Spartinivicinus marinus: one gene and its partner. The protein of the gene in region 1 interacts with the protein of each later gene in a pairwise test. Links are inferred from orthologs where the notes say so. Each region holds a gene or a part of one and is shown on either strand. Other genes may lie near its edges. The genes, in order: uvrA and uvrB.

What was found.
Region 2: the proteins of uvrA (region 1) and uvrB interact in binary tests that used the Escherichia coli proteins (3 or more experiments, as listed by UniProt). The link is inferred for Spartinivicinus marinus from one-to-one orthologs.

Annotation. Positions count from the first base shown.
Region 1 is NZ_JAPJZK010000001.1:1,864,486-1,880,689, forward strand. What follows is about bases 12,341-15,705. They hold uvrA (excinuclease ABC subunit UvrA), read left to right. Parts: upstream 12,341-12,655; coding sequence 12,656-15,505; downstream 15,506-15,705. Other genes in these bases: OQE68_RS08480 (MFS transporter), read right to left, coding at 12,341-12,493; OQE68_RS08490 (PBPRA1643 family SWIM/SEC-C metal-binding motif protein), read left to right, coding at 15,601-15,705. Outside these bases: OQE68_RS08425 (substrate-binding periplasmic protein), read left to right, coding at 1-110; OQE68_RS08430 (efflux transporter outer membrane subunit), read right to left, coding at 365-1,789; OQE68_RS08435 (efflux RND transporter permease subunit), read right to left, coding at 1,786-4,944; OQE68_RS08440 (efflux RND transporter periplasmic adaptor subunit), read right to left, coding at 4,955-6,181; OQE68_RS08445 (sensor histidine kinase), read right to left, coding at 6,395-7,663; OQE68_RS08450 (response regulator transcription factor), read right to left, coding at 7,672-8,346; OQE68_RS08455 (hypothetical protein), read right to left, coding at 8,514-8,786; OQE68_RS08460 (type 2 periplasmic-binding domain-containing protein), read right to left, coding at 8,810-9,193; OQE68_RS08465 (sterol desaturase family protein), read right to left, coding at 9,281-9,997; OQE68_RS08470 (YceK/YidQ family lipoprotein), read right to left, coding at 10,057-10,338; ssb (single-stranded DNA-binding protein), read right to left, coding at 10,490-11,104; more of OQE68_RS08480, read right to left, coding at 11,126-12,340; more of OQE68_RS08490, read left to right, coding at 15,706-15,936. UniProt on the Escherichia coli protein: The UvrABC repair system catalyzes the recognition and processing of DNA lesions. UvrA is an ATPase and a DNA-binding protein. A damage recognition complex composed of 2 UvrA and 2 UvrB subunits scans DNA for abnormalities.
Region 2 is NZ_JAPJZK010000001.1:654,621-670,397, reverse strand. Bases 12,840-15,777 are described here. They hold uvrB (excinuclease ABC subunit UvrB), read left to right. Parts: upstream 12,840-13,268; coding sequence 13,269-15,287; downstream 15,288-15,777. Other genes in these bases: tviB (Vi polysaccharide biosynthesis UDP-N-acetylglucosamine C-6 dehydrogenase TviB), read left to right, coding at 15,405-15,777; OQE68_RS03240 (pyridoxal phosphate-dependent aminotransferase), read right to left, coding at 12,840-13,073. Also shown: OQE68_RS03295 (cytochrome b), read right to left, coding at 1-241; glsB (glutaminase B), read left to right, coding at 549-1,466; OQE68_RS03285 (YfiR family protein), read left to right, coding at 1,557-2,210; OQE68_RS03280 (ATP-binding protein), read left to right, coding at 2,254-3,852; OQE68_RS03275 (TonB-dependent receptor plug domain-containing protein), read right to left, coding at 3,880-5,868; OQE68_RS03270 (TonB-dependent receptor plug domain-containing protein), read left to right, coding at 6,122-8,113; OQE68_RS03265 (DUF3369 domain-containing protein), read right to left, coding at 8,189-9,754; OQE68_RS03260 (VOC family protein), read right to left, coding at 9,966-10,427; peptide-methionine (S)-S-oxide reductase MsrA, read left to right, coding at 10,484-11,116; OQE68_RS03250 (ComEA family DNA-binding protein), read left to right, coding at 11,363-11,632; more of OQE68_RS03240, read right to left, coding at 11,895-12,839. UniProt on the Escherichia coli protein: The UvrABC repair system catalyzes the recognition and processing of DNA lesions. A damage recognition complex composed of 2 UvrA and 2 UvrB subunits scans DNA for abnormalities.

The DNA of each region.
Region 1 (16,204 bases):
CAGCCCATGATTTCTTAGCTAAATTTAATTCGGCTTTAAAGAAAGGTAAAGATTCCGGTGCATTTGAGTTGATAATTGAGAAATATACTCAAGCATTTCACCTTCCTTAAAGGATAAATCAAGTACTCTTTTCCAGGTTTCAGTTTCATATATACCCTTCACGAATGATTTTTAAGGTTTGTTGTCATCCTTCCTCATCCCAATCACCTATTATTCATAGGCTCAAGGGACTTCGTCGCTCGACAGTCTCCCCTAAAAACCCTACGCATTGGGTATAAATAACTGAGGTGATAGTTAAATACTCCTACATTCCCACCATCCTTGGTGGTAACAAAACCCGCTAAGGGGAACGCAAAGCGTATATTTACGCTTCAGTCCCACCCCCAAGCACTTTAAATAGCGTCACTCGATTACTGTATTCAGTTAATTGCAGTTGAATTAACGCCTGCTGAGCACTATACAACTGCCGTTGTGAGTCTAAAGCATCAAGATAACTGTCTAAGCCATTACGGTAGCGAGCATTGGATAAGGTATAACTCTGCGAATTGGCTTTAACCAAGGCTTTTTGTGCTTTCAATCGTTCATCCAATGATGCCCTCACGGATAAAACATCAGCGACCTCTTTAAATGCAATTTGAATCGTTTTTTCATATTCAGCCACCGCAATGTCACGCCTCACTTTAGATTCTTTCAGTGAAGCACTTAAACTCCCTGCATTAAAAATGGGTAGACTAATGCTAGGGGTAAATGACCAGTTGCGGTTGCTACTGCTAAATAAGTCATTTAATTGATTGCTGCTACGCCCGGCAGATGCCGTAAGAGAAATAGTAGGGAAAAAAGCTGCACGGGCTGCCCCAATATTGGCGTTAGCTCCTTGTAAACTATGCTCCGCTGCTAATACATCAGGGCGCTGCAATAACACACTTGATTTTAAATTGGCAGGGATTGGCGCTAGTGCAATTGTTTTTTCCAGTTTTACTGTGGGTAACAAATTATCCTTTAGCTGAGTACCTACCACTAATTCCAGTGCATTACGATCCTGAGCCACTTGCGCTTTGTAAGTAGCGACATCAACGCGGGCAGTTTCCACACTGGACTGAACCTGAGCCAAGTTTAGTTTTGAGGCTATGCCTTGGTTGTACATTTTTTGGGTTAGTTTAAGGGTTTCTAGCTGGCTATTAAGCGTTTGCCGAGCGAGGGCTTGTAATTGCAGATTGGTTGCCAGCGTTAACCAGTTATTTGCCACTTCAGCAATTAAGCTTAAACGGGTGCTGCGCTGGGTTTCCACTGTAGATAAATAACTTTCCAGCGCCTCGTCTTTCAAGCTGCTAATTCGGCCAAATAAATCCAACTCATAGCTGCTAAAACCAATGCCAGCCTCATATTGATGACTGATGGTGGCACTATCACCCCCATTAACTGACGCTGGGGTTCGTGATGCGGTTTTGCTACTGCTCACCGAAATAGATGGCCATAGTGTAGCTTCTTGAATTCCGTATTTAGCCCGTGCTTGCTCAATATTTAGCAAAGCAATCCGTAGATCACGATTGTTAGTTAACGCCAGGTTAATTACCTGGCGTAATTTGGGATCTTGGAAATAGTCCTGCCACTTAATTGCAGCCATAACTTTATTGGTAGCAACGGCTGATGAGTTTTGCTGAGCAGCCTGAGTATCCCGCCACTCTGCCATTACAGGTGAGTCAGGTCGTTGATAATCCGGGGCTAAGCTGACACACCCTGCCATGGTTAATACAGGTATTAATAAGCCGATTTTTTGCAGTGGTTTCATACTTCAGCCTCCTGGCTATACAGCGCATTTTGCTTTGGCTGCACTGCAGCTTTCTTTCCTCCAAATAGCGAACGGATAATCACATAAAATAACGGCACAAAGAAAATACCAAATAGGGTAGAAAACAAGGTTCCACCAAGCACCCCAGTACCCAGCGCATGTCGACCACCAGAACCAGCACCAGAACTTAACACCATTGGTAATACACCTAATAAAAAGGCTAAAGAGGTCATGATAATTGGCCGTAACCGCTGATGTGCTGCTTGCAATACTGCCGATATTAAAGACTCTCCTTTTTCTTCCAGGTCTTTAGCAAACTCAACGATCAAAATACCGTTTTTCGCCGCCAGCCCCATGGTAGCTAACAAGCCTACCTGGAAATAAATATCGTTGGATAAATCACGCAACCAAGTGGCAGCCAGAGCACCTACAATACCGACAGGTACAGCCAGTATGACTGAGACCGGAATTGACCAGCTTTCATAAAGCGCAGCCAAGCACAAAAAGACGAACACCAGTGATACGGCATAAAGCAAAATGGCTTGTGACCCTGCCGCCTGTTCCTGATAGGACATATCCGACCAAGAGTAACTGATACCATCAGGTAGCTGGCTTACCAAGCTGGCAATTTCATTCATCGCATCACCAGAACTCACCCCTGTTATTGCGCTGCCGGTAATTTCCATCGCTTCAGTACCATTAAAGCGGTTCAGCACTTGTGGCTTGTAATCCCAATGACCATTAGAGAAGACTGAAAATGGCACCATTTTCCCTTCGCTATTTCGCACATACCAGCGGCTAATATCCTGAGGCAGCATTCGCGACGAAGCCTCCCCCTGCACATACACCTTTTTCACCCGGCTCTTATTAATAAAGTCATTAACATAGTTACTACCCAGCACCGTTGATAAGGTGTTATTGATATCAGAGGAAGAAAGCCCCAATGCACCTGCTTTTTGATCATTGATATCCAATTGATACACCGGCGAGTCATTAAGCCCGTTGTAGCGAACAGCGGTGAGTTTTTCGTTATTGCCTGCCAATTGTAGTAACTGATTTTTTGCTGCAACCAACGCTTCATGGCCATTACCACCCAGGTCCTGTAGCTGCAAAGTAAAGCCAGAGCTAGAGCCCAAACCGGAAATAGCAGGGGGAGTCAGTGCAAATACCTGAGCATCTTTAATGGTTGCCATCATTGCCCCAGTAATCCGCCCTGCAATTGCCTGAGCAGACGCTTCTCGCTCACTCCAATCCTTGAGTTTGATAAACGCCATCCCCGCGTTTTGGCTACTACCGGCAAAACTGAAACCTGCCACATTGAAGATGCCTTCAACCTCAGGCTGTTGCATGACAAATTCGGCCACTTTGTCCATGCTTTTCAGGGTTCGCTCCTGGGTAGCGCCGACTGGAGCGTTATACATCACCATCAACATGCCCTGGTCTTCTTCTGGCAAAAATGAGGTAGGCAGGCGCACAAACAATAAACCCATAATGCCAATAATGCCTAAATAGACCAGCATGCTCGACTTACGGTAGCGAACAACATGCTTTACTCCATTACGATAGCGGTTGGCACTACGGTCAAAGCAGCGGTTAAACCAAGCAAAAAAGCGACCTAGTGGGCCTTTGGTTGAAGTATGGCCACCTTTCTCAATAGGCTTCAGGAAAGTGGCACACAGCGCTGGGCTTAAGGTCAATGCAACTACCACAGAAAGCAACATAGAAGCAGCAATGGTGACTGAAAACTGACGATAAATAGCACCTGTGGAGCCTTCAAAGAATGCCATCGGGATAAATACGGCAGTTAATACCATGGCAATGCCGATTAGCGCCCCGGTAATCTGCCCCATCGATTTGCGAGTAGCTTCTCGTGGTGACAAACCCTCTTCAGACATTACCCGCTCGACGTTTTCCACCACCACTATGGCATCGTCTACCAACAGGCCGATGGCCAATACCATACTGAACATGGTAAGCGTGTTAATGGAATAACCCAACAACGCTAATACGCCAAAAGTACCTAGCAATACCACAGGCACTGCAATGGCCGGGATCAAGGTTGCACGCCAGTTTTGTAGAAACAGAAACATGATCAACACAACTAGCGCGATCGCTTCCATTAAGGTTTGCACGACTTCTTCAATAGAGATTTTTACAAAGGGTGTTGTATCGTAAGCGATCGTGTAACTCAAACCATCAGGGAAATAAGGTTCAAGGGTTTTTAGCTTTTCTTTTACTGCTTCAGCAACATCCAGCGCATTAGCACCTGTGGCCAGCTCCAAGCCCATACCCGAAGCCGCCTTTCCATTAAACTTGGCAGAAGTTGAGTAGCTTTCAGAGCCTAGCTCTATATTGGCGACATCACTTAAATAAACCGTGGCACCGCTGGTATCAGACTTAAGAACAATTGATTCGAATTGCTCAACGGTTTGCAGCTTGCTTCGCGAGGTCACTGTAGCATTCAGCTGCTGGCCATTAATCGCGGGTAAATCACCTAATGCGCCTGAGCTAACATCGGTATTTTGTTGTGAAATAGCAGTGGTGACATCAGAAGGCATCAATGAGTATTTGCGCATTTTTTCTGGGTCAAGCCAGATCCGCATCGCGTATTCTGAGCCAAACACTCTCACGTTACCCACACCATTAACCCGGCTGATCGAGTCCTGCAGGCTGGATACCATGTAGTCTGCAATGTCGGTATCCGTCATACTGCCATCATCAGAGGTAAACGCCAGCACCATAAACATGCTGCCGCCGCCAGACTTCGATACCGTCACCCCTGAATTTTTCACCGCATCAGGTAACATCGACTCAGCCTGAGACACTTTATTCTGTACCTGCACTTGGGCTGTGTCCGGGTCTGTGCCCGAGGCAAAGGTCAGGGTAATGCTTGCACTGCCTGATGAGCTGCTGCTGGATGACATATAAAGCAGGTTATCCAGCCCTGTCATTTGCTGCTCAAGAATTTGGGTAACTGAGTTTTGTACGGTTTCTGCAGAAGCCCCGGTATAGCTGGCGCTAACAGAAACCGCAGGTGGTGCGATGTCTGGATATTGCTGTAGTGGCAAACTGAAAATGGACATCAGACCACCCAGCATGATGGCAATAGCAATTACCCAGGCAAATATCGGTCGGTCTATAAAAAAACGGGCCATGACTTCCCTCCTAAAGCGTCAAGCTTTCGCTACTAGAGTTGTTCGACACAACTGCCTTGCTTTTAACTGCCTTCAGGTCTTGCTGAAACTCTTCTGCTTTAACCACCTGCCCTGTTCTTACCTTGTGTACACCTTCCACAATCACGCGCTCACCAGATTTCAGGCCAGAGCTAACTAGCCACTTGTCTTTCACTGCTTTACTGGTTTCCACCACCCGCTGTTCTACCTTATCGTTAGCAGAAACCACCCATACAGTTGCTTCACCTTTAGCGTTACGAGTGACTGCCTGCATCGGTACCAATAACGCTTGCTCATCAACCCCCACATACAAAGTGGCATCGACGTACATACCCGGTAACAGCTGGTATTTCGGGTTAGCAATAACAGCTCTTAACTCCATGGTTCCGGTAGTTTCTTCAACTGAGTTACCCACAAATTCCAGGGTGCCGGTTTCGCTATAGGCAGTGCCATCCTCCAGCGTTAGCTTCACTTGAACCTTTTCTTCTTTTTTCAGTTGGCCAGATTCCAGTTGACGCCTTAACTTCAGTCCTTCAACACTGGAAAAACTCAGGTCAACATTAATGGGGTCTAACTGGTTGATGGTGGTCAGTGCACTTGTCTGGTCCGCAGTAACCAATGCACCAGGCGTTGCCGCCGACTTACCAATGCGACCAGAGATAGGTGCCTTGATTTGGGCATACTCTAGGTTGATTTCTGCTGTTTTTAGCTCAGCTTCATAGGCTACCACGGCTGCTTGAGCCTCTCTTAAGGTGGCAACTGCCTCATCTTTATCCTGCTTGCTCACCCCGCCTATTTTGGCCAAGCGTTGATAACGCTCCGCCTTCGGCTGGGCTGATTGCACTGCTGCTTTTGCCTGAACCAGCTTTGCTTTGGCATTGTCATAGGTTGCTTGATAGGTAGCAGGGTTTATTTGATAAAGCACCTGGCCTGCCTCAACATCCTGCCCTTCCTTGAATAAACGCTTTTGCAAAATGCCACCCACTTGTGGGCGAACATCCGACATTTGGTAAGCCTTAGTACGACCAGGCAGTTCAACGGTGACAACATGAGGCTCAGCAGCCAAGGTGACTACGCTCACTTCAGTGGCAGGCATTGAGGCTGGCCCAGCCGCTGATGATGAATCCTGTTTTGAGCAACCGCTTAATCCAAGTAGAAACAGAGACAAAAAAAGCAGTTGGCGGCGAATGCCGAAACCAGTAAAAAAACTAAAAGGCATGAGTAATATCTTCTGTAAAATAAAGAAAAATAGTGCAAGGTTGGCTGCTAAATAGCTCAACTAAGGAGTTATACTTATCAACCTTGCATGACTACTAATACAAGAAAAACCTTTTAACACGGTTTTTCAGGCTTATGGCAAAACTTTACAAAAATGTGGGTTAAAGAAGGGTTAAAAAAGATTAAAACATAAGTTTTTATTGGCGCCTCATTTTTAAATGGGGTCAGGAAAAACTAGGGTGACAAAGTGGCCATTCCCCTTTTGCTCATTTTGGTAGTGCCAACCTAACCGCTGACACAGCCGATTTGTTAACTCCAAGCCTAAGCCAAAGCCAAGATCTTCCTTTTCTGTTTCTGCACTTTGCTCATTAGTAATCTGCACCATACCTTGATTTTGCAGAATATTTACTTGCCCCTCCCAGGTATGCTGAAAGGCATTACGAATAAGATTACCCAGTACAATACGAGCGGCTGCCTCTGGCAAATACAGGGTATAAGGCTGAGTTTCTATATGAACACTGACTTGTTTTGACGACAATAAATAACGCATATCGTCCACCAGGTGTTGAATAATTTCATCAAGCCGGCATTCTGTCATTGGTAGCTCATCAGCTCGGTCATGATGTAACCATAACAAGGTTTCAGTTAGGTATTTCATGGTAAGGCTGGCTCGATCAATGCGACATATAGCCGCCTCATAATGCTGTTGGTTTTTCTGTGCATCCAGTTTTTTGAGTAACTCTACGTTGCTGCAAATTGTTGTAATGGGGGTACGAAGTTCATGGCTGGTATGACGAAGAAGCCGTTGCTCACGCTCTGTGCTTTCTTGCACTGACTTTAAATTGGAGCGAATTAATTCAGCAAAGGCATTAAGTTCAGGGTAACTAAAATCGGGAGTAGACTGATTAAGCCTATCAGTAGCAAGTGTACGAGCCCATTGCCCAAGACGGGCTATAGGCTGCCCTATTCGCCAGCTTAATAGCCAAATGACCAGCGCCAGAGAAAATGCACTCAACACGCTAATAATAATCAATGCTTGGAAGTCACTGCTAATATTCTTAATAGTTAACGCGGACGTAGTGTGCCTAGAAATACTGAAAGAGATGTATATTTTTCGACCTTGCTCTATAAGATGTAATAGAAAAGTGACCCTAGGTCGGCCATCATTTTCATCTAGATGTGATTTATACAGCTGGTTGGGTTGCACTTCGTGCCGCTTGAATTGTTTTTTTACCTCTTCAGGCTGTTCTTCCCAATGGTAAGAAAACAAGTAGTTATTAAATCGTCTAACTTCTTTTGAGCCTGTTTGACTTGTTTGCTTGAAGTAATGACGGGCTATTTGTTCCATATTATCAGCTACGATATTATCCATGCCCTCGATTAAATAACGAGCGGTAAGAAACGAATAGCCTACAACCAGAATTAACCCTTGTACTAGAAAAGCTAACACTACCAGCCACTTTAAACTAAGTCCCCGTTTCATTTTGCTACCTAACCATTATCTGCTTTGATTGCAAACCCTTGCCGAGCAATCGTGTGTAGTAAAGGTGTATCAAAGGGCATATCAATGGCTTTGCGCAAGTGAAATAAATGTACTTTAAGGCTATTACTGTCGGGTATTTCATCCCCCCACAGCGCTTGCTCCAATTGCTGACGAGAAACAACTGATGGCGATGCACGTAATAAAGTTTCCAACAAGGTCCAGCAAGTGGGTGATAGCTTAATAGGTAGCCCCTGACGTGTAAGGGTTTTGGTGGTGAGGTCCATTTGTAAATCGCCACAACTCAGCATACGCACTTGTCCACTTCGCCGTTTGGCTAATGCACGCACCCTTACCACCAACTCCTGAATGGCAAAAGGCTTTACCAGATAATCATCAGTACCTGCATCAAAGCCTAATAACTTGTCACTGATTTTATCTCGGGCAGTCAACATTAAGACCGGGGTATCATCTCCCGAGGCCCGCACACGCTGACAAACAGCCAAACCATCTAACCGGGGTAAATTAAGATCCAATAATAAGGCGTCGTAGTGGTTTTGCGAAACAAGCTCAAGCCCTGCTATACCATTGCTGGCATAATCACAACGAATGTTTTCCAGCTCTAAATACTGAATCACGGTATCGGCTAAATCCCGATCATCTTCTACTAGTAATACAGTTAACATGCTTTTTCACTATTTCTCATATCAGAGCAAACAGACACCTACATTAGTTTGCGTTATTTTAAAACCTTAACAGGCTCTTTGCACAGAATAGGCCCAAAACCCTGTTATTTCTGAAATGACTTTATAGTGAAAAGGGTTAAGGAAGGGTTAAATAATTCATGACGGGATCAGTGAGCAATCAGCCCATACTTCTCCATCATAGGTTTAAACTTTCCAGAAATGAACAAATTCGTCATGCCTTGTACCAAAATACGCCTCAACTCTAAAACATGAGGATACTGTTTTGAAAGCACCATGGAAAGTAATGCTTTGTGGTCCTTTGTTTCTTTCTTTAAAGAGCCATCAACCTGTTCACCCAAACTCCCCCTAAAATCATATCCAAGAATTGTACAACCCTGATACTTCTTGAGATCATAAGAAACTGCTTGCTCATATAGCATCTCCTTTAATTAAACTAACACACTCATGATTCACTAAGTTTCATACTCCCCCTCTTTGACGCATCTAACATTTCCTTAATTTTATTTTCTTTATTTAGAAGATATAACCCAGTATTAAACTTATCCAACAGCTTTAAACTACGCTCTTTATTCTTTTTATTCAAAAGAAGGCGGTAGAGAGATACTCGTAACGGATCAGGATGAGGAAGTATTTTTCCTCTCTCTTCTTTTGATAAAGTATCATTAGATACAGTGATTCCAACATCATAATTTAATGAAACCAAATCAATACGCCCCATAGCTAGTTTTCTTAAGTTTTGATCAATTGATTTTGTAGTTTCAATTGTCAGATATCCTTTTTTTATTGCTTGTTGGATATCAATACTGTAGACACTTTTAAGCAGCAATAGCCCCAGAGGTATAATTTCAGTCCATGTGTATAATCAAGGCACTCCTATAATACTACCCCATATACCTTTAACAGCCATTAGTCATTAAAAGCGTGTCTTAAAGCATCTATCCCAAAAGGAATTCACAAACCCAAAATTAACATTACCCAATAAATGATGTACAGAATGATACTGCGGAGAATCACTGATTTTCCCTAAAATAGTATTATTTATTATTAAATTGTAATTCGAGTGAATAAGGATAGTGAACATCATTCCGAATATATGTAAAATTAAAGCAACGCCCAAACTGAGTGGAAATACACTCATAAATATAGGGGCACTCATTGCAATAAATATCGCCTCAACAGGGTGTACACTATATGCACTCCAAGGCGTTACTCGCACCGATTTATGATGAACACCGTGTATTTTTAAAAACGGCTTGGTGTGTAATAGCCGATGAATAAAATAAGAATAGCTCTCATAAAAAACCATGAACGCTGCTAACTGAATCAATAGGCTAACAAAACTAATAGGCCAAACTTGGTTGAATAATTCCCGTGTTATTAAACTACCAACACCAAAGATAACACAAGCAACTACGCCATTCTTGATTTCCATCTTTTTTTGATTGAGCTTCAAAGGACGGTCATCAATATAGCCTCCAACCTTATATTTACTGATTAATCCAGCAATTGCATAATCCAAAATAGCAGCAGTAGAAACGAATACAACAATGTTTACCATTATTGACATCAATAGAGCAAAGTACCAGTCAGTCTCTATCCAAAACTGCAATAGCTGGTTAATATAGTGCATTAACTATTTTTCCTTCATTCACTGTAAACGTTATCTTACTGGCAATCCATAACCACTCACTAGGAAGTGATTACATCATAAGGCAAACAAACTGTATCTACTACAAATGATAAAGGAAGGTTAATTATATCAAATGGGTAAAACAGCCAGCCGACAAAATCAGGGAGATGGGCATGTACACTAGAGCCAGGCCCACCTGATAACTTTTTAAAAACTATCTGTACTCCTGGATAAATAGGTGCTTTAACATACTCTTTATTTAACCCTGATATTCGAAACCCAATAGATGAACATCCAGTGAATAAACAAGATAAAACGAGCAAAATAACTAATTTATTCATTGCGAGTATTTTTGATATTTCAAAATAAATATCGTGCTTAGCTGCCACTTTAATGATCTAAACATTTTACTCCCCCTAACAAACTATGCCTGCCTTTCCAAACTAAAAAGGAGCCTTTCGGCCCCTTTTACATAAACACTTAAGGTATAACTCAAAACGGAATATCATCATCAAAATCATCAAAGCCACCAGCTGGTGCTCCGCTTGGTGCTGGGTTATTAGCTGGCTGAGCTGGCGCTGGTTGTTGAGCCGGTGCTGGTTGGCCACCAAAGTTGTTGTTGGGCATTCCACCTTGCTGTGGTTGAGCGGGTTGTTGATAGCCTTGGTTTTGTGGTGGCTGCTGGCCCATCATGCCAGGCTGACCTTGAGGCTGCTGCTGTGGTGCTCCGTAACCTGCATTACCCATTGGGGCGCTGCCATCTTGGCGAGCATCTAGCATTTGCATTTGGCCATTCATATCTACCACGATTTCTGTCGTGTATCGATCTTGGCCGTCTTGTGCCTGCCATTTACGGGTTTGTAGTTTACCCTCTAAATAGACTTTAGAGCCTTTGCGCAGATATTGCCCTGCTATTTCAGCAATCTTTCCAAACAGCACCACCCGATGCCATTCAGTGCGGGTTTGTGGCTGGCCGGTTTGCTTGTCTTTCCATTGTTCGCTGGTAGCCACACTGATATTGGTGACTGCATTTCCGTTAGGCATATAACGGACTTCTGGATCAGCACCCAGATTACCGACTAAAATTACTTTATTCACGCCACGCATATTTCTCTCCTCAATCTGTCGTTATACGCCAAAACCGTATGCTTGCAAGGCTTGGGTATCCAATGCCTTTTTATCAACCTTCAAGTAGGCTGCCTGCTCTTCAGGGATGACCACCACATCTTCCACCCCTCTTACTGCTGCTAATGTGTTAGACAGGTCAACAGGTGAAACCTGATCCACCTGAGTCAAATCCAGCATAATACTGTTCAAATAAGGCGGCTGCTGCATAGTGACCGAAGCAACCCACCATAATACCAGAATACTGACTGCTAATAGAGTTAATCCTAACATACCCCAGGTTTGGTATACCCAACCACTGCTTGATGCCCCAATGGCTGCCCCTAAAAACTGAGAGGTAGAAAACACTCCCATAGCAGTACCACGACTACCTGCAGGAGCAATTTTGCTCACCAACGATGGCAATGAGGCTTCTAGCCAGTTAAACGCCATAAAGAAAGCAAACAAGCTTACTACTAAACCAGTTACTGACTGCTGGTTGAAGTAAAGCAATATCACTGCCACTGCTAGCAGGACAATAGCCCCTAGCTTTATTTCTTTCATCTTACGCTTGGCTTCGCCTACAATAATAAACGGCACCATCGCTATAAAAGAAAACACTAGGGTAATTAAATAGACCCACCAATGCTGATGTCGAGATAGCCCCGCTTGCTCCTCTAAAATGACAGGGACTACAACAAACGCTCCCATCAGCACAAAATGTAAAGCAAATACCCCAATATCTAATCGCAACAAACTACCATTTCGAAGCACTTGGCCTATTTGGCCCAATACGGTATTGGCCTCTCGATGTCGTTTTTGCTCTACTGGCGTAGGCAATATCCAAACCAGCGCCAGAGCCACAACTGACAATGCCGCTGTTAAGTAAAATAAACCACTTAAGCCGTAAATATCCGTTACCAATGGACCCAGCACCATTGCTAAGCAAAAGGCTAAACCAATACTGATGCCTATCATTGCCATGGCTTTAGTACGCTGCTCTTCTCGGGTTAAATCCGCCGCCATTGCCATAATGGTACTGGCGATAGCACCCGCCCCCTGCAGGCAGCGGCCAAGAATCACTTGATAAATATCATTAGCCATAGCTGCTAATACACTGCCAGCAATAAACAGTAGTAAACCGATAATGATTACGGGCTTTCTTCCCAGCCGATCCGACCACATACCAAATGGAATTTGCAAGCAAGCCTGGGTAAATCCATAAGCACCTATGGCTAACCCAATTAATGCAGGCGTTGCTCCAATTAGCTCAGTGCCATAAATTGCCAATACAGGCAGCACCATAAATAAGCCAAGCATTCTCATGGCAAAAATAGATGCCAGACACAAAGAGGCTTTCCGCTCATGATGTGTCATGCCACTCAAATTCATTGAACCCTCATTCGCACTTCACTGAAAAAGAATAAATTTTATCAGGTTTGTTACTTCAAGCGTTAGTGGTGTATATGACAGGAGCTTTCAGGGTCCTGCATCTATTTGGTTGTTCATATATAATCGATTCCTTTTCATTCACCCACCGTAAGGGATGCTGTTGTGGATAAAATACTGGTTCGTGGCGCCCGCACTCACAACTTAAAGAACATTAACTTAGAAATACCCCGTGATAAGTTAATTGTTATCACAGGCCTGTCTGGCTCTGGCAAGTCTTCGTTAGCTTTTGATACATTGTATGCAGAAGGTCAGCGGCGCTATGTGGAGTCATTATCCACTTATGCCCGACAGTTTTTGTCCATGATGGATAAGCCTGATGTCGACCATATTGAAGGTTTATCACCAGCCATTTCTATTGAGCAAAAATCAACCTCCCATAACCCCCGGTCTACTGTAGGGACAATCACCGAAATATACGACTATCTTCGGCTATTGTTTGCCAGAGCAGGCACCCCTCGCTGCCCAACCCATCAGCAACCGTTAGAAGCCCAAACCATTTCGCAAATGGTTGACCAGGTATTGACCCTGCCAGAAGGCACCAAGTTAATGCTGTTAGCGCCTGTGGTGAAAGACCGCAAAGGGGAGCACCTGCATATTATTAGCGAGCTAAAAAGCCAAGGGTTTGTGCGAGCTAGAGTTGATGGAATTGTTACTGATTTAGATGATGTACCCAAGCTGGCCAAAACCAAAAAACACACCATTGAAGTCGTCGTGGATCGATTTAAAGTGCGGGATGATCTGCAATTACGACTGGCAGAGTCATTCGAAGCCGCAATTCATCTAACCGATGGTGTAGCTGAAGTCGCTTTTATGGATGGCGAGCAGGATGATTTAATCTTTTCAGCACGATTTGCCTGCCCAGAATGTGGTTACAGTATTAATGAGCTAGAGCCCCGTCTGTTTTCCTTTAACAACCCAGCAGGTGCCTGCCCTACCTGCGACGGTTTAGGTGCCCGACAGTTTTTTGATGAAACAAAAGTCATCACCAGCGATGAACTAACCCTTGCGGAAGGTGCTATTCGCGGCTGGGACAGACGCAATGTGTATTACTTTCAAATGCTCACTTCGCTAGCCAAGCACTATGGTTTTGATATTGATACGCCTTTTTGTAAGCTGGCTAAAAAACACCGCCAGGTTATTTTACATGGTAGTGGTGATGAACATATTAACTTTAATTATGTTAATGACCGTGGCATGACCATAAAAAAATCCCACCGTTTTGAAGGGATTTTACCCAATATGGAGCGCCGTTATCGTGATACCGACTCGCAAAGCGTTAGGGAAGAATTAGCAAAATACTTAAATACCCAACCATGCCCAGACTGTAACGGTAGCCGCTTAAAAGAAGCCGCACGTAACGTATATGTTGAAGAAAACACCCTGCCAGATATTTCTCAATTACCCGTGGGCAATGCCTTAGCCTATTTTGAACAATTAGCACTACCTGGCCGTAAGGGTGAAATTGCCGATAAAATTTTAAAAGAAATTCGCGAACGACTGCATTTTTTAGTCAATGTTGGCCTTAACTATTTAACCTTGGATAGAAGTGCCGAAACCTTATCCGGCGGTGAGGCACAACGAATTCGCCTTGCTAGCCAAATTGGGGCTGGTTTAGTTGGGGTTATGTATATTCTGGATGAGCCTTCTATCGGTCTACACCAACGGGATAATGATCGCCTGCTCAACACCTTGACCCGCCTACGGGATTTAGGCAATACGGTTATTGTGGTAGAACATGACGAAGATGCCATCCGCACTGCTGATCATGTCATTGATATTGGCCCTGGTGCAGGTATCCATGGAGGCCAAATTATTGCTGAAGGCACGCCAGCAACAGTAATGAAAAATAATTTTTCATTAACAGGACGTTACTTATCTGGCAAAGAAGCCATTGAAGTACCCAGCCAACGCACACCAGTTGATAGCAAAAAATTGCTGAAAATAGTTGGCGCCACAGGTAATAACCTGAAGAATGTGAATCTAGAAATCCCCTTCGGTTTATTTACTTGTGTGACTGGGGTATCTGGTTCTGGTAAATCCACTCTAATTAATGGCACCCTTTATCCAATCGCCGCTACTGAATTAAATAAAGCCACCACTTTAACGCCTGCAGCCTATAAACGGGTCAGTGGTTTAAAGCACTTTGATAAATGTATCGATATCGACCAAAGCCCGATTGGACGCACCCCCCGCTCCAACCCTGCGACTTATACTGGCATATTTACGGCTATTCGTGAGCTATTTGCAGGCACCCAAGAAGCTCGATCTAGGGGTTATAAAGTAGGCCGATTCAGCTTTAATGTAAAAGGCGGCCGCTGCGAAGCCTGTCAGGGTGATGGCGTCATTAAAGTAGAAATGCATTTCTTGCCTGATGTGTATGTGCCTTGTGATGTGTGTAAAGGCAAGCGCTATAACCGCGAAACCCTGGAAGTTAAATACAAAGGCAAAAGTATTCATGAAGTACTAGAAATGACTGTTGAAGAAGCCTTAGTATTTTTTGAGGCCATTCCAGCAGTTAATCGGAAATTACAAACCTTAATGGATGTTGGGCTTTCGTATATTCACCTGGGACAAAATGCTACTACCCTTTCTGGCGGTGAAGCACAACGGGTTAAACTAGCGAAAGAGCTGTCGAAACGAGATACTGGACAAACCCTGTATATCCTGGATGAGCCCACCACTGGCCTACATTTTCATGATATTAAACAATTATTAACTGTCTTACATCGCCTGCGCGATCATGGCAACACCATCGTGGTGATCGAGCATAACTTAGATGTTATTAAAACAGCAGACTGGATTATCGACTTAGGCCCAGAAGGTGGTGATGGTGGCGGTGAAATTATCGCGACTGGTACCCCAGAAGAAGTGGCTAAGGCTAAAAAATCCCACACCGGGCGATTTTTAAAGCTGATGCTAAACAATAATAACAACCAAAGCCTACTCAACTAGTAGGCTTTGGTTGTCCTACTAGCAACAGAACAGATAAGATAACACTTTTAAAGATTAACTAATATACAGATACATCAATAGAAAGGTTGTAACCCATGTCAAGATATCCTTATAAAAATCTTCCCTTGAAAAAGTCCGAGCACAATAACGCTAGCTTTAAAGCTAACAAAATCGTACGCCTAGGCACAGACAAAGCACCTGCTCAAATCACTGTACAAACAGAAGAACGTAAACAGGAACTAGCTACTGTCTTTGCTGACAATGGCTGGGTTAGTGTCATCAAGGTTGACCCAGAACAAGATGAAAATATCCGTGATTTAGAAATCCTACAAAACAAGCAAAGCAGTGCAGTTAGCACCAAAAAAGCAAACCGTAACGACCCCTGTCCTTGTCAAAGTAGTAAAAAGTATAAAAAATGTTGTGGTGTTTAAAACCTATAATCCTTTAAACACCACTGTCTCAATCAAACCCTGTGACAGCTTAACTGAAGCAATATTTTAACCAGTCATACAAAATCAGGCATCAACATGGGTGATGCCGATTAAGCGATAAACCAATTGCAAAATAGTATTTCGCTAATTTAAAACAGTTAATATTTTATCTGCTTCAATATTTCTTACATATACCCATCATGAATCATTTTTAGGTGTAAAAATAAAGTGGTATATACTCACAGCGAAAGATTGTTTAGGCGAAGCC
Region 2 (15,777 bases), 1.2 Mb from region 1 along the record:
CTGGAGCAGGTTGAGGCGAAGGATTGGTAAAGCGCCAGATGAGTCTGACTATTACAAAAACGCCTATTGAAACACCAAAGGAAAGATGCAGGTGAAGTGCAGTTAAGTTAGCTTCAGTTTTAGGTGTGGTAAACCAGTGACGATAATAAACACTGGTATAAACGGCCAAAAAAACAAGTGCTGTTAACCAATGTAACCATTTGGCAAAGCTGCCATAGTGTTGAGTTGTGTTTTTTAACATGACTACCCCTCCATTGGGAATTGAGTGAATGATGCTCCCTCAATCAATAGGTGTTCTTGTGATATTGGCTATAAATAAACTTTATTGAGTTCTAAAGTGAAAGTAATTTAACTGAAATTAAGTTGTATCCCAAGTAGAACAAACATAACTATTAATTGTTAGTGGATACTATGTGGTCTGAGTAAGTGGATGAGCCAAAAAAAGTTGTTTTAAGCTTGGCTTTATCGGTATGATGGCGCGCCTGATAGGCTTGGCTTGTTGTTAAGAAGCCGAAGTAGCGCTAAGTGTTTATGAGGTAAAAACGTATATGCCCATCATGCAAAGTACGCTCGATGACATTATCGCCGAAGTAAAACCGTTAATTGGCCAAGGTAAAGTGGCCGATTATATTCCAGCATTAGCGGAAGTACCCGCTAATCGGCTGGGTATTGCAGTTTGTACAGTTGACGGCAAAGTGTTTAAAGCAGGCGATGCAGATGAGCTGTTTTCGATTCAAAGTATTTCCAAAGTACTTAGTCTGACATTAGCAATTAACCGGGTAGGGGATGAGCTTTGGGAGCGAGTGGGTAAAGAACCCTCAGGCTTATCATTTAATTCGCTAGTCCAGCTGGAATATGAAAAAGGTATACCTCGAAATCCTTTTATCAATGCTGGGGCTTTGGTTGTGAGCGATGTTTTGCAAAGCCGTCTTTCTGCACCTAAACATCGAATGTTGGAGTTAGTAAGAGGCTTGGCAGATGATCCAGCTGTTATATCAGATAAGCGAGTAGCTCGTTCAGAATATCAGCATAGTGATCGTAATGCGGCAATTGCTTATTTAATGAAGTCATTTGGTAATTTTTCTAACCGGGTAGAAGATGTGTTGCGCTCCTATTTTAGCTATTGTGCGCTAAAAATGAGCTGTGTCGACTTAGCGAAAACATTTATATATCTCGCTAACCAAGGCCGTCCCTTAGGCTGGAATAAGCCTTTGATCACCCCTAAGCAAACTAAACAAATCAATGCGCTGTTGGTTACCTGTGGGCTATATGATGAAGCAGGTGATTTTGCCTATCGGGTGGGTATTCCCGGCAAAAGTGGAGTGGGTGGCGGGATCATTGGGATTGTGCCTGGAGAACTGACAGTATGTGTCTGGTCGCCGGAGTTGAATAAATCTGGAAACTCGCTGGCAGGTACTGCTGCATTAGAACTGTTTACTTCAAGACTGGGACGTTCAATTTTTTAACTAACAATCAATATAGTCACTGCTAAGATATAGTCACTGCTAAGATAGTGTGTAAGAGCAGTGGCTTTTCCATATAGCCATCAGTCAGTGGTGGTTTTCTCACAAGCATTTATACTTCTCTTAGCTGCTTATCCTTCAATTGAATTCAATATTGGCGATAGCATGAGGTTTAGGCTTGCTATTCTGTGGCAAAGTTTAAGAAATATACTCTTGGTAGTCATGCTGATGGTACTGGCATGGTCTCCTGTTGTTTCCCAGGGGGCTGAGCGAAGCTTAGCCAATGTGACTGCTGCGTTTATTTATAAGATAAGTAAATTTGTTATCTGGCCTGACTCTTCCTTTAAATCAAAACAGTCGACGGTAAATTTATGCCTATATGGCCCAGATAAATTGGGCTTGGCAAAGGTTCTGGGGCAATTGAAGGGTAAAAAGACTCAGCAGCGATATATGAAAGTTATCTCGCTGCCAACAGAACAGGCGCTCACTCAGTCGATCAGCCGTGGTCACCAATGCCATATACTTTATTTTACCAATGGCAATCTTAATCATATCTTAGCGCGTAACCGAAACATATTAACAAGTACTCTTTTAATTGGTGCTAGTAAGGGATTTTTAAGTGATGGTGGAATGGTTGCTCTGATTTTGATTGATAAAAAACTGAATATTTATATTAACCGTAAGGCATTAGATAAAAGTGAGGTGAAGTTGCAAGCACGTTTATTGATGATAACCAAGACTTATTGAAAACAGTCACTAGGTGCATAAAGGCAGGAGTAGTTGAACGTCAATGTTGAGTGGATTTCGCACGATAAAAGAAAAGATCATCTTGCTGGCGATGGGAGCGTCATGTGTTGCTTTGCTATTGTCTACGGCGATATTGACCTATTTAGAGGTTAAACGGATTAAGTCCGATACGATTAAAACCGTAGAAACACAGGCTAAACTCATTTCAGTTAATATTATTCCTGCACTGACCTTTGGTGAAGTCACAACGGCAAATTTGATTTTGCAAACATTAGAGTCTGAACCGGGTATTCTAGCGGTAATCATCTACCGTACAGATCCACTAACCAGCCAAACCGATATATTTTCCCACTATGTCAGGCCAGGCGATAGTTTGCCGGTCATCAATAATCATATGAATTACCTGACACTTAAAGAAGAAACCCAAGGTATTCGTTTTACCAGGCCGATTGAGTTTGAAGGGGAAACGCTAGGCTATTTATTTATTCAGGCAGAAATTCGTCAGCTCTCTGATATTTTAATTGCCAGTAGTCAAGCAAGTTTTGTGATAGCACTGATTGCATTGGTTATTGCCTTTTTAATTGCCATTCGCTTTCAACGTTTGATTACCGAGCCGATTCAGTCATTGATGGAGGTAACGCGTAATGTCACTCAACGGAAGGATTATACATTGAGAGTGCCCGTAGTTTCTAATGATGAGCTGGCTCAGCTTGCAGAAACATTTAACTCCATGATGGCAGACATACAAGTTTATTTGGCTGAAAAAAAACAAGCTGAACAAGAAATGAAGCAGCTGAATGAAGAGCTGGAACAAAAAGTGGCAGCGAGAACCTATGAATTGGAAACATCGAACCTAGAGCTGCGTAGTACATTAGATCAATTAAATACTTCGCAACAACAGTTAGTTGAGCGCGAAAAAATGGCTTCATTAGGTGAGCTGGTGGCGGGGGTGGCTCATGAGATCAATACGCCTATAGGTATAGGCGTTACCTCAATTACGTTTTTACAAGACGCTGTAAAACAGCTAGCTAAGGCCTACGAGCAAGAAACGCTTTCCGCTGAAATGTTGGAAGAATTTATTGAGAATGCCAAGCAAAGCTGTCAGCTTTTGTTTTCTAACTTACAGCGGGCGGCTGATTTAGTTCGTAGCTTTAAACAAGTGGCTGTTGATCAGTCGAGTGAGCAAATAAGGACATTTAAGGTAAAAGAGTATTTGGATGAAATTATCCTATCACTGCGACCAAAATTGAAGCGAGTCAAACATGAGATTGTAGTCGATTGTGATGCTGAATTGGTGATTACTAGTCACCCTGGAATCTTGTCGCAGATTTTTACTAACTTAATTTTAAATTCGTTGATTCACGGTTTTGAGGATAAAGAGAAGGGGTTAATAAAGATAGATGTACATCGATCAGACTCCCACATAAAGATTCAGTATCAGGATAATGGTAAAGGTTTAGCTAAGGAGCAGTTGAATAAGTTATTTGAGCCGTTCTTTACAACTAAACGAGGACAGGGAGGAAGTGGGCTAGGTACTTATATTATTTATAATTTGGTTACCCAAGGGCTAGGGGGGCTTATTAAGGTAGATAGTCAGCAAGGAGAGGGACTAACATATGAAATTGAGTTTTCTGTTGATTGACTGGGAATATTAGCGGGAATACTAGAACTAGAAAGTTACTTGGAGTGTCCCGTAGATGGCTCGTCCTTGGTAGTTAGGTGAGGTGTTTACCGTTTGGGTTGAATAGTTAGGGAAAAAGATTTCTTCATCTAACAAATTATCTACATACAATGAAAAAGATGTGTTAGTTAATTGTGGTTTGTCAAAAAGTTTACCCAGATTGAGAGTTAGGTTAGCAGTGACCAGGTGATGGCTGTTAGCTTTAGGATTAACATTTTGTGCAGTGTTTGTTACTGCATCTAAAGGTGTTGGGTCATCAAAATAACTATCAAATAAGGAAAAGCTGAATCCTATAGGATTTTCATAAGCAATACCCAGTTTAGCCATCAGGTTAGGAATAAACGTTGAGTCTTTTAGTCCTGTATCGCTTTTATTGGTTTGATAACTGGCATTAGTAACAAGGCTCAATGTTTTAGTGAGCTGCCACCTAGCCTCAAATTCTACACCATCAAATTCTACAGCACCTGAATTGATTGTTTGGAATTTATTGAGGCTGGGAAGAAATACAGGCTTATGGATGTCGCTTATACGGCTATGGTAATAAGTGAGAGCAATATTATAGTGATCAGCTTGATAGGCTATTTGGGCATCATAAGTTTCTATGGTTTCAGGTTTAAGTGAAGAATTGGCTGTGGCAAGACTGCCATCAAAGTAACGGTTAATGGATTCACCATTGCGATATGCCTGCCCATAAAGCAATTTGCCATGCCAGCCATTTTTGAAGTTAAAAATTAGCCCTGCTCGTGGTGACGTATCAATTGATAATTCTTTGGGGCGATTTAGTTGAAGGCCTCCAACCAGCTTTAGCCAATCAAACCATTGGTAGTCAACTTGGCTAAAAATACCAACCTGCCAGGTGCTCCAATCGCCGCTGAGATTTCCTTCAGCAAAATCACCTTTTGAATATAAAGGATTTATACCTAAGAGAAGATTGGTTTGCTGATTAAGCTGCCCATGTAAATTAAACTCCAGTGAGTGCAGTGTACCATCGACTTCATTGGTTAAGCCATTTGTGGCAATAAAAAGGTCGGCAAAATCAGAAAAGTAGCCATAATGGCTGCGGAAGGACCAGTTTTTTGATAGATCCCAGTTGTGACTCACATTAATTGATGTGCGTCTTGATCTTACCTGTTCGGCAGGAAATTGGAAATCGGCTAGTAAATTATCTCGTTTGGCATCACTGATATAACCATTAACTTTAAAATTATTGAAATCCATTACAAATACGGCACTTGATCCTTGGCCACCCATGGGATAGTTATCAGTTTGGCCGGTAAGGTCTGTGATATCAGAAAATTCATCGCCGGCAAAATCAGTTGTATGCACGGCGCCTGTTAACCAGCCTTCTGCAAGGGGGGTACTACCTTGCAGATTGGCAGATTTGGTTGCGTAAGAACCGTAACTGAAGGATAGAGTATCATCAAATGAAGTGCCTGATTTAGTCTTGATATTAACAATGCCACTAAAAGCATTGCTTCCATATAGAACAGAGCCAGGGCCGCGAATAATTTCTATTTGTTCAATGGTAGTTATTGGAAAAGTTAAAAAAAGGTCTACATGTACATTGCTACTTTGAGTATCGGCTATTGGTCGACCATTTAGCAGATAAAGTATTTGATTATCTTGTGGTGCTTCCAGTGCTCCTCTTAATACGGATCGAGATTCAGGTAGTACATGTCCACCTACCATCATAAAACTGGTTTGACGGTTTAATATATCGCGAAGGTTACGGGCTCCAAATTTTCTAATATCGTCAGCTGTAATAACGCTAATAACACCAGGTGCATTACTAAGAGGTTCTTCTCGTTTTGATGCTATAGTGATGGTTACCAGTTCTTCTAAATCCATTTCCAGAAGTTCGTCCAGTTCATCTTCACTGGCATATGAACTCATAAAGGAAAGACTGGTTATCACCGTAAGTAGCGCAAGACTAACGTAGTGTTTAACAAAAATAAGTGTGCCTATTTTCGGCTTCATAAGATTATTGTTTTAATTGTTTTATTTGTTGTTAATTGGCTTGTATTTGTTTGTTTAGACTGAACAACCCGTTAGTGCAAGTATTGATAATAATAGGAAGAAATTAAAGAAAAGAAAAACCAAATAAATAACATATAAAAACTTTAAGCTTTTTTCTGACTGTTAAACAAAAACGTAAAGGGATGACAGGTTATATTAAAAATGGGTAATGGCGTTATAAGTATGTCATGTCTCAATAGGTAACAGCATCTTTATGATAAGTAGTAAAAAAATTGACTGGAGGGGCAGTTTCTTTATTGGTGGAATACTGTTGCTATTAGCAGCTGAATTATATGCTAAAAATGGGGCTAACGATGATGATCAAGATAGTTTGTATGAACTGCCACTAGAAGAGCTTTTAAATATAGACATATCTGTTGCTTCAATAAAACAGGAGAATATCGCTAATACCCCTGCAGTTGTATCTAGTTACACAGCAGAAGATTTGAGTAAATTAGGCTTGCGCTCATTAAAAGATGTGATCAGTTTTGTGCCTGGATTTGTTGTGGATCGAAATGTATCTGGAACACCGCAAATAATGGTCAGGGGAGCTGCTTCAGATTTTGGAGCAAAAATATTAGTATTGCTCAATGGGGTCCCGTATTGGTCTCCTTCTCACAGTAATATTCCTGTTCTGGGTATTCCTTGGGCTGCTATTGATAAAGTAGAAATTATACGAGGGCCTGGCGCTGTTATTTACGGATCTAATGCTATTGCGGGGGTGATAAATGTGATTACTAAAGAAACCCCGGGAGGGTCTATTCAAGTCGATTATGGCTCAAACCCTACAGTAAATTCAACAGGGTATTATCGCTACTCAAGTGATGGTAAAGAGAGTGGAAGTGGGGTTGTTATTGCTTATGAAAAACAGCATGAAGATGATGGCTATGATGCAGAAGTCAGACAGTTAAATCAGGTGGTTGCTCCAGCTAAGTATCAACAAAAAGAATTATTTGAATCTATTTTTATTCAGTTTAAGCATGAGTATGGGCAAGTGTTTTTATCATATTTTAATGATTTTACTGAAGGAGCCACTGTTAAAGTTCCTCCGTTTCCAACACCTGGCTTGCCGCCTCCGATACCTGGGGAGTTGATCGACTCAAAAGTGCCTGATGTGAAAACCGAAGGATTGTTATTGCATGGTGATTATCAATGGGGTTGGCAAGAACATTCTTTATCGGTGTTTGCTGATTATAATCAATATGCCCCCGCTTTCTTATCACCAGATATGATCTCCCGCTTTGATGACAGTTGGCAAGATAATTTTCGCTTTCGTACTGGACTTTTAGCAGAAGGTTCAGTCAATGAAATAGTTGACTATTTAGCTGGTATAGAGACTGAATTGCGAAAAGTGGATGATTTTAGAAATATACCAAAAAATTCAGGAGGTGCAGAATCGCTTTTATTTTCAGCAGATGATGTACGTGAAGATACTGTTTATGGTCAGTTGGATTTTCATCGGGATAACTGGCGTGTTTTAGTGGGAGCAAGGGCAACAGATAATGAGGCGTCAGGGTTTAAAATAACACCAAGAACATCACTAGTGTACTCTATTGATAAACAACAATCGTTAAAGTTACTTTATTCCGTCGGTTTTACCTCACCGAATTTTGAAACAAATATAACGGCCAGTGGTAGTTCTTTAAAGCCCGAAACGATTAAAATGTTGGATTTGGTTTATTCATACGTTACACCGGAAAAATTATTTGTTGCTAATGTATATTATTATGAAGGGGAAGACTTCATTACCCGCTTTCCAGCGCCACCACCTTTTTTGTTGTTTACCAATAGAGACCCTTTTTCCCGTAAGGGGGTAGAGCTTGACTATCAGATACAGCTGAAGAGCTCCCGTTTACATGCAAACTTAGCTTATAATCACGAAGGTAACCGAACAGGCATAAATAATGATGCTTTTGCTGCGTTAGTACCTGAGCTAACTGTTAATATTGGCGGGCACTATCGGCTTCAAAGTCACTTGTTTGGGGCGAGTTTACGTTATATTAGCCAGAGACAGATTGCTGATAGCTCTGCTGATTTGGCTATTAACTATCAATATAAAAAAAATGGGCTGACGCTCTTTGCAACAGTTAACAATTTGTTGTCTGATGAATTAATTGCAGTTAATTTTTCACCTGGGGGTATAAGTGCTAATCAGCGTAACGATAACAAAATAAATTTTACTCTAGGATTTAAATTCGACTTTTAATGTATACCCTGTGTGAATCATTTTTAGGATTTTTTAGTGGACTATCTATCACTAGAAACGTTTATAACAACAACTTTATTTATCTTGGTAGCGCTCTTTGATTGAGATAAACTCATCTATGTTATTCATTAGAATGTCAACCAAAGTCGGGTCAAAGTGTTTGGCTCGTTCTTTTGTTATGTACGCAAGTACCTCATCTATTTCCCATGGGCTTTTGTAACAGCGCTTGCTACTTAATGCGTCAAATACGTCAGCTAGTGCTGTAATGCGACCATAGATATGAATTTCTTCACCTGATAATTGATTTGGATAACCCGAGCCATCCCATTTTTCGTGATGTTGTTGAGCGATAACACTAGCTGCATAAAATACTTTCGATTCGTCTCCTTTAAGGATATTGTAGCCAGCCTCTGCATGAGTTTTCATTACCTCCCATTCGGTATCAGTCAACTTTTCGGGTTTATGCAGAATGGCATCGGGGATGGCAACTTTACCTATATCATGTAGGGGGGAGGCCATTTCAACAATTTCAGCTTCTGTTGCACTTAACCCTAATTTTATAGCAAGTAATTTTGAGTATTCTGCTACCCGTTGGATATGAGCGCCCGTCTCTTTGGAGCGGTTTTCTACAGCAGAGCCTAGTGTGTTGATGATTTTACGTTGGATTTGATCGCTTTCTTCACTCAGCTTTAAGTTTTCTAAGCATGTAGTAACATTATGTAGAAAAATATCGATTAAATGTTTTTCTATAGCACCTAAAGTATCTATTTTATTAATGCCTGAAAAGTACATGACTAATTCATTGTTATGCCGTGAAGTATAGTAAGCATAGCCGTTTTCCGTGCAGATACTCTGTTGTTTTTCTAAAGCTGTTTTGATGCACGTTTGGATGTTTTCATCTAATTGAGTAATATTGCTTCCAGTTGACGTTTCGTGGCAGCCTGTACCACAAAGCACTTTTATATCGGTTGAGCCTGATAAATTGGCTGTAGCAAGATGATTATTGTTAATAATTAATGTATTATCAGTTAAATGAAGTAATCCACAAAGTTGGGTTGCCACACCTGTTAGTAGTTGATTGAGAGATCGAAACTGATAAATATTGTCCAGAGATTGAATGACCTCTTTGAGCCCTTGCTTGTTTTTTTCAATGGATATGATATTCCGATAGGAGCGCAGGTTGGAGCGCATTAAAGTAAATAGCTTCTGGGAAGTCAGCTCAGTTTTTTCTTTGTAATCATCAATATCATAATTAACAATGACTTCATTTTCTGGGGCTTGGCCTGGTTGTCCTGTGCGGAGTACTATTCTCACAAAAGGGTTTTTCAAATTTTCTCGAATATACTTAACTACCTCAAGACCAGCATGGTCGCTTTCCATTACGACATCTAATAAAATCAGCGCTATATTAGATTCCTTTTCAAGGAGCTGGCATGCTTCTTGTCCTGAGTAGGCACTGACAAACTCGATTTTAGAGCCTTCGAATGTAAAGTTACTTAAGACCATTTTAGTGATTGTGTGTACTTCAAGATCATCGTCAACCACCATTACCTTCCATTTATCTTCAGTTGCTGAGTTCGTATCAGCTTTTTTAGTAGGCTCATTAGAGGAAGATTTGTTCGCAAAGATAAAATTAGGCATGATGTAGCATTACCGCTGTAATGAGCTGATATTTGGCCAGTCAACCATATTATTTGTAGTATAACAGACGCCTATCTTTTGTCAGAGTTAAGCAAAAAGATCATCACTTTATATTAAATAAAAATATATTTATCAGATTTGATTCTATTAAGCCCGGCAATGCTAGGCTTAATAAGTTGCTGGATAATTGGCAGGGTAGAATATGGTTGATTTATTTTACGTTATACCCAGGAGGTACTTTTTTGGGGTCAAAGGCTTCTTTATTTTCCCCAAATGACCAGTGATAGCCATCAATGTCAACGGCAGAATACATTTCATCACCCCAGAACATGAGTGTAGGCTCCATAATAATCTCAGTACCTGCTGCTTTTGCTTGTTCATAGTGGGCTTGGATATCGGGACAGTATACATAAAGGCCAATACCATGCTGAATCTGACTGTGCTTGGGTGTCACGCTATTATTTTGCATAGCCCCTTGTCTACCCAGCATGATCCGGGCGTCATGAAAGGACATTTCTGCATGAACTAGCGTATTACCATCCGCAAGAGGGTTTTCTGCTGGGATAAAACCAAAAGATGTTTGATAAAACTTCAGTGAAGCTTCAATGTCTTTAACTGTAATATAGGGCATCAGTTGTGGCATACCGTCTGCGATGTAGGATGGGGTAGCCATAAATATCTCTCCTTGATGATGGTGAAATTGAGATTAACTTTGTAAGGAACTGTAAAATGCTAAAGCATGATAAGTCTACAATGATATCGGCAGAACAAGCATTACCAGGTTGTGATGAATTGATGAAGATTACCAATCAACACTTTGTTTTGGGTAATCCATTGATACCGCCATTTCCTACGGGGTATCAGCAAGCGGTGTTTGGGTTGGGGTGTTTCTGGGGAGCTGAGCGCTTATTTTGGCAGCAAGCGGGTGTTTATACCACGGCTGTGGGGTATGCAGGTGGTTTTACTCCTAATCCTACTTACCAAGAAGTTTGTTCTGGAATGACAGGGCATGCAGAAGTGGTACTGGTGGTCTTCGATCCTGATCGAATTAGCTATCAGCAGCTGTTACAGATATTTTGGGAGTCCCATAACCCTACCCAAGGAATGAGGCAAGGCAATGATCGGGGAACTCAATACCGTTCTGCTATTTATGTAACCTCTTCTGAGCAGCAACAGTGCGTGGTGCAATCGAAAACGCATTATCAGGATGCTTTGACCCAGGATGGATATGCTGAAATTACCACTGAAATTACTGAGCTGAAACATTTTTACTATGCAGAGGAATATCATCAGCAATACTTAGCTAAAAATCCTGATGGTTATTGTGGGTTGAAAGGCACAGGTGTGAGTTGTGGCATTTAGGGCCTGTTAATATTATTTGAATCACCACTGCCTGAGGTTATTTTTTTGTGCTTTTATCGTTTTATTTTTGTTCAATTAATTAATAAAAAATTGAAGGTTTCTCTCGTAAAAGTTGGCTATTTCTAGTGCGAAAAAATATATGAGGCTTGGTTCTTTTTTTAAAAAGTGGGTGGTTAAAAAATCAAATTTTGATTGGTATCTTTTGTGCCTTGTTTGATAATTGTTCAATATCTAAAAGGAGTTTTTATGAAAAACTTACTCAAGTCTTTAACTCTCGCTATTTCAGTTTTAATGGCTAGCTTCTCTTGGGCAAGTGCCAATGAAGTGAATATTAATACGGCCGATGCAGTCACTATTGCAGAGGTTTTGACAGGTGTTGGTGAAGCTAAGGCAAAAGCCATTATTGCTTACCGTGATGAGCATGGCGATTTTACTAGTATTGAACAATTGCTTGAAGTTAAAGGAATTGGAGAGGGAACTTTGAACAAAAATGAGGGAAAAATAGTAGTTAAATAATTAGCTTTAACTGAATAATTAAAATTGGCTCCCCGAACTGGACTCGAACCAGTGACCCAATGATTAACAGTCATTTGCTCTACCAACTGAGCTATCGGGGAAGCACTAACGGGGTGGTATACTAATAATTTGTGAGGGGAAGGTCAACACTTTGTTGGTGGTTAAAATTCGGTTTTCCAACAAAGTGTTACACTTGATTAAACCTTGTACTACCCTAAGATATTCAAAGCTCACCAAATGGCGAGCTTTCTTTTTTTGCTTCTTACAACGCTTGATGTATACGGTCTAATGCTTCATTAAGTATGACTTCACTTGTTGCATAAGATAACCGCATATAGCCAGGTGCACCAAAAGCGGAGCCTGGTACTAAAGCAACCCCTGCTTGTTCGAGTAAATACTCAGCAAAATCGACATCAGAGTTCATGCCCTTATTATTCATAGCTTCTGAGAAGTTAGCGAAAGCATAAAATGCGCCATCAGCTTCAATGCAAGAAACACCAGGCAATTGGTTGAGCCTTTCAACGACTAGATCATGACGTACTTTAAAGGCTTTAACCATTTCTTTTACGCACTCTTGGGAGTTGCTTAATGCAGCCGTTGCAGCAGCCTGTGAGATGGAGCAAGCGTTGGAGGTGCTTTGGGACTGGATTTTTTTCATGGCAGCAATGAGGGTTGCAGGCCCTGCTGCGTAACCAATTCGCCAGCCAGTCATGGAGTAAGCCTTTGAAACACCATTAAGTACAATGGTGCGAGGATATAAATCAGGTGCTGCATTTAAAATATTGCTGAATGGCTCATCACTCCACAGTATCTTTTCATACATGTCATCAGTGGCAACCAGTATATTGGGATGGGCCTGAAGTACTTCAGCTAATGCGGCTAAGTCAGCTTTAGTATAGGCGACACCTGTAGGGTTTGATGGGCTATTCAAAACAACCAGCCGGGTCTTATCTGTAATAGCGGCAGATAGTTGCTCAGCAGTCAGCTTAAACCGGTTCTCCTCCAGGGTAGGGATGATGATAGGTTCAGCCTCTGCAATCTTCACCATATCAGGATAAGAAACCCAGTAAGGAGCGGGGATAATGACCTCATCACCTGGGTTTAACAGGGCTAAAGCCAAGTTGAAAAAGCTTTGCTTTCCACCAGAGGAAACCAGGATCTGGTTCGGCTGATAGGTGAGCTGATTATCATTAGCCAGTTTATTAATGATGGCTTGTTTTAGTTCGGTTGTACCATCTACAGCAGTATATTTTGTTTGGCCTGCATTGATGGCAGCAATGGCTGCATCTTTAATATGTTTGGGTGTGTCAAAATCAGGCTCACCAGCACCTAGACCAATAATATCTTTACCTTCAGCACGCAGTGCGGCTGCACGGCTGGTGACGGCTAATGTGGGGGAAGGTTTGATGGCACTGACACGAAGGGAGAGCTGCACGTCCACCTTGATTCCTCTTAAATCGGTTTATGTGTTTACTATTTGATTTGCTCAGGCTAGCCTGTATACCCATTCGTAAATAGTTATTACGTTTGGGGTAATTACCAGTTAAAAATAGCCCTAATATATTGGGTAGGTATTAACTGACTTTTTAGATCTTTTGCTCATCCATCATACTAGATGAAGCAGGCTTCAGGAACCATGACAAAGCAATTTCAAGTTGTTTCAACGTTTCAGCCAGCAGGTGATCAAGGCGCAGCGATTAAGGCTGTGATACAAGGTGTGAATGCTGGCCTGGCATCACAGACTTTATTAGGCGTTACTGGGTCAGGTAAAACTTACTCAGTAGCCAAAGTGATTGAGCAGTTACAACGGCCTACATTAGTGATGGCACATAATAAGACGCTAGCGGCTCAATTGTATGGCGAATTCAAAAGTTTTTTCCCAAATAACTCTGTTGAGTACTTTGTTTCTTATTACGACTACTACCAGCCAGAAGCTTATGTACCCACCTCTGATACCTACATTGAAAAAGATGCTTCAATCAATGACCACATTGATCAGATGCGCCTTTCGGCAACAAAGGCATTACTTGAAAGGTCTGATGCCATCATAGTGGCCACTGTTTCGGCAATTTATGGCTTGGGTGATCCAGAATCTTATTTGAAAATGGTGATGCACCTTGATCGAGGTGATACGGTTGATCAGCGAACTATTTTAAGGCGATTGGCTGAGCTGCAATATACTCGTAATGATCTTGAGTTACGAAGGGGAACCTACCGAGTGCGCGGTGATGTCATTGATATTTTCCCAGCAGACTCTGAACAGGAAGCCGTTCGAGTTGAGTTATTTGATGAAGAGATTGACCAACTGGCTTACTTTGACCCACTGACAGGAACGGTCACTCAAAAGACTCCCCGAGTCACTATTTTCCCCAAGTCTCACTATGTGACACCAAGGCAAAAATTGCTGGATGCTGTTGAAGAAATAAAAGTTGAATTAAAAGAGCGTCTGGAGCAGTTACGAAGTAATAATAAGTTGGTTGAAGCTCAGCGCCTAGAACAACGCACTCGTTATGATTTAGAAATGATCATGGAGTTGGGCTATTGCACAGGTATTGAAAACTACTCCCGCTATCTTTCTGGTCGGGCTCCAGGCGAACCCCCACCAACCCTATTTGATTACCTACCCGATGATGCCTTGTTAGTGATTGATGAGTCTCATGTGACTGTGCCGCAAGTGGGGGCCATGTATCGTGGTGACCGCTCTCGTAAGGAAACCCTAGTGGAGTATGGCTTCCGCTTACCTTCTGCCTTGGATAACCGTCCGATGAAGTTTGAAGAGTGGGAGCTGAAACGCCCGCAAACTATTTTTGTGTCAGCAACACCAGGCCCGTATGAAATGGAGCACCAAGGTCAGCAGGTTGAGTTGGTGGTAAGGCCAACAGGGCTAATTGATCCAGAAATAGAAGTTCGGCCTGCGACTAGTCAAATCGATGACTTATTGTCTGAAATCAGTGTGTATGTAGAGCAGCAGCAACGGGTGTTGGTAACTACCTTAACTAAGCGGATGGCAGAAGATCTAACGGAGTTTCTGCTTGAGCATGGGGTTAAGGTCCGTTATTTACACTCAGATATTGATACGGTTGAGCGTGTAGAGATTATACGCGACCTGCGCCTGGGGGTGTTTGATGTATTGGTGGGCATTAACCTGCTAAGAGAAGGCCTGGATATGCCCGAAGTCGCCTTGGTGGCTATTCTGGATGCAGATAAAGAAGGCTTCTTACGCTCAGATCGTTCCCTAATTCAAACTATTGGCCGCGCTGCCCGTAATATTCACGGTAAAGCGATTTTATATGCGGATAAAATTACCGGCTCTATGCAGCGTGCCATTGATGAAACTGATCGCCGTCGAGCAAAACAGGTGGCGTACAATCAACAGCATGGCATTACTCCAAAAGGAGTGACCAAAGCTGTTGCGGATATTCTTGAAGGTGCCACAATTCCAGGGAAAAAAGGCAAGAAGGGCAAGCAGCAGAGGAAGGTTGCAGAGCCGGAAGCACAGTATCAAGTGAAGCACGCTAGCCGAGAGAGTTTGTTAGCGCAAATCAGTAAGCTTGAAGAGAAAATGTATGAGCATGCCAAGAACCTTGAGTTTGAGGAAGCAGCGTCGGTACGTGATCACATTAATCAACTAAAGCAAAATGCGCTCTTACAATAGTTGGGGCTTAGTCGAAATTGCTTGCGTAGTCATTAGTGCTTACTAGGATTATACTTGCCGGCAGTTATAACCTTTAAATTGATAAATGAGTTAGATTTTAGGCGGAGAAACGACTACATGGACCAGCGATTAAAAGAAAAGAAAATCGCAGTAATTGGCTTAGGTTATGTGGGTTTGCCATTAGCCGTGGAGTTTGGCAAGCACTATAACACAGTTGGCTTTGATATTAATCAAACGCGAGTTGCTGAGCTTTGTGATGGTGTAGACAAAACCTTGGAAGTGGACTCAGCTGAGTTAAAAGCGGTAGATAAAATCAGTTATACAGCCAGTGTAGCTGACCTGAAAGACTGCTCTATCTATATTGTGACTGTTCCTACGCCAATTGATGACTATCGGCAGCCTGATTTAACCCCTTTAACCAAAGCCAGTGAAATGCTTGCTAAAGTAATCAGCAAGGGTGATATCGTTATCTATGAGTCGACAGTTTACC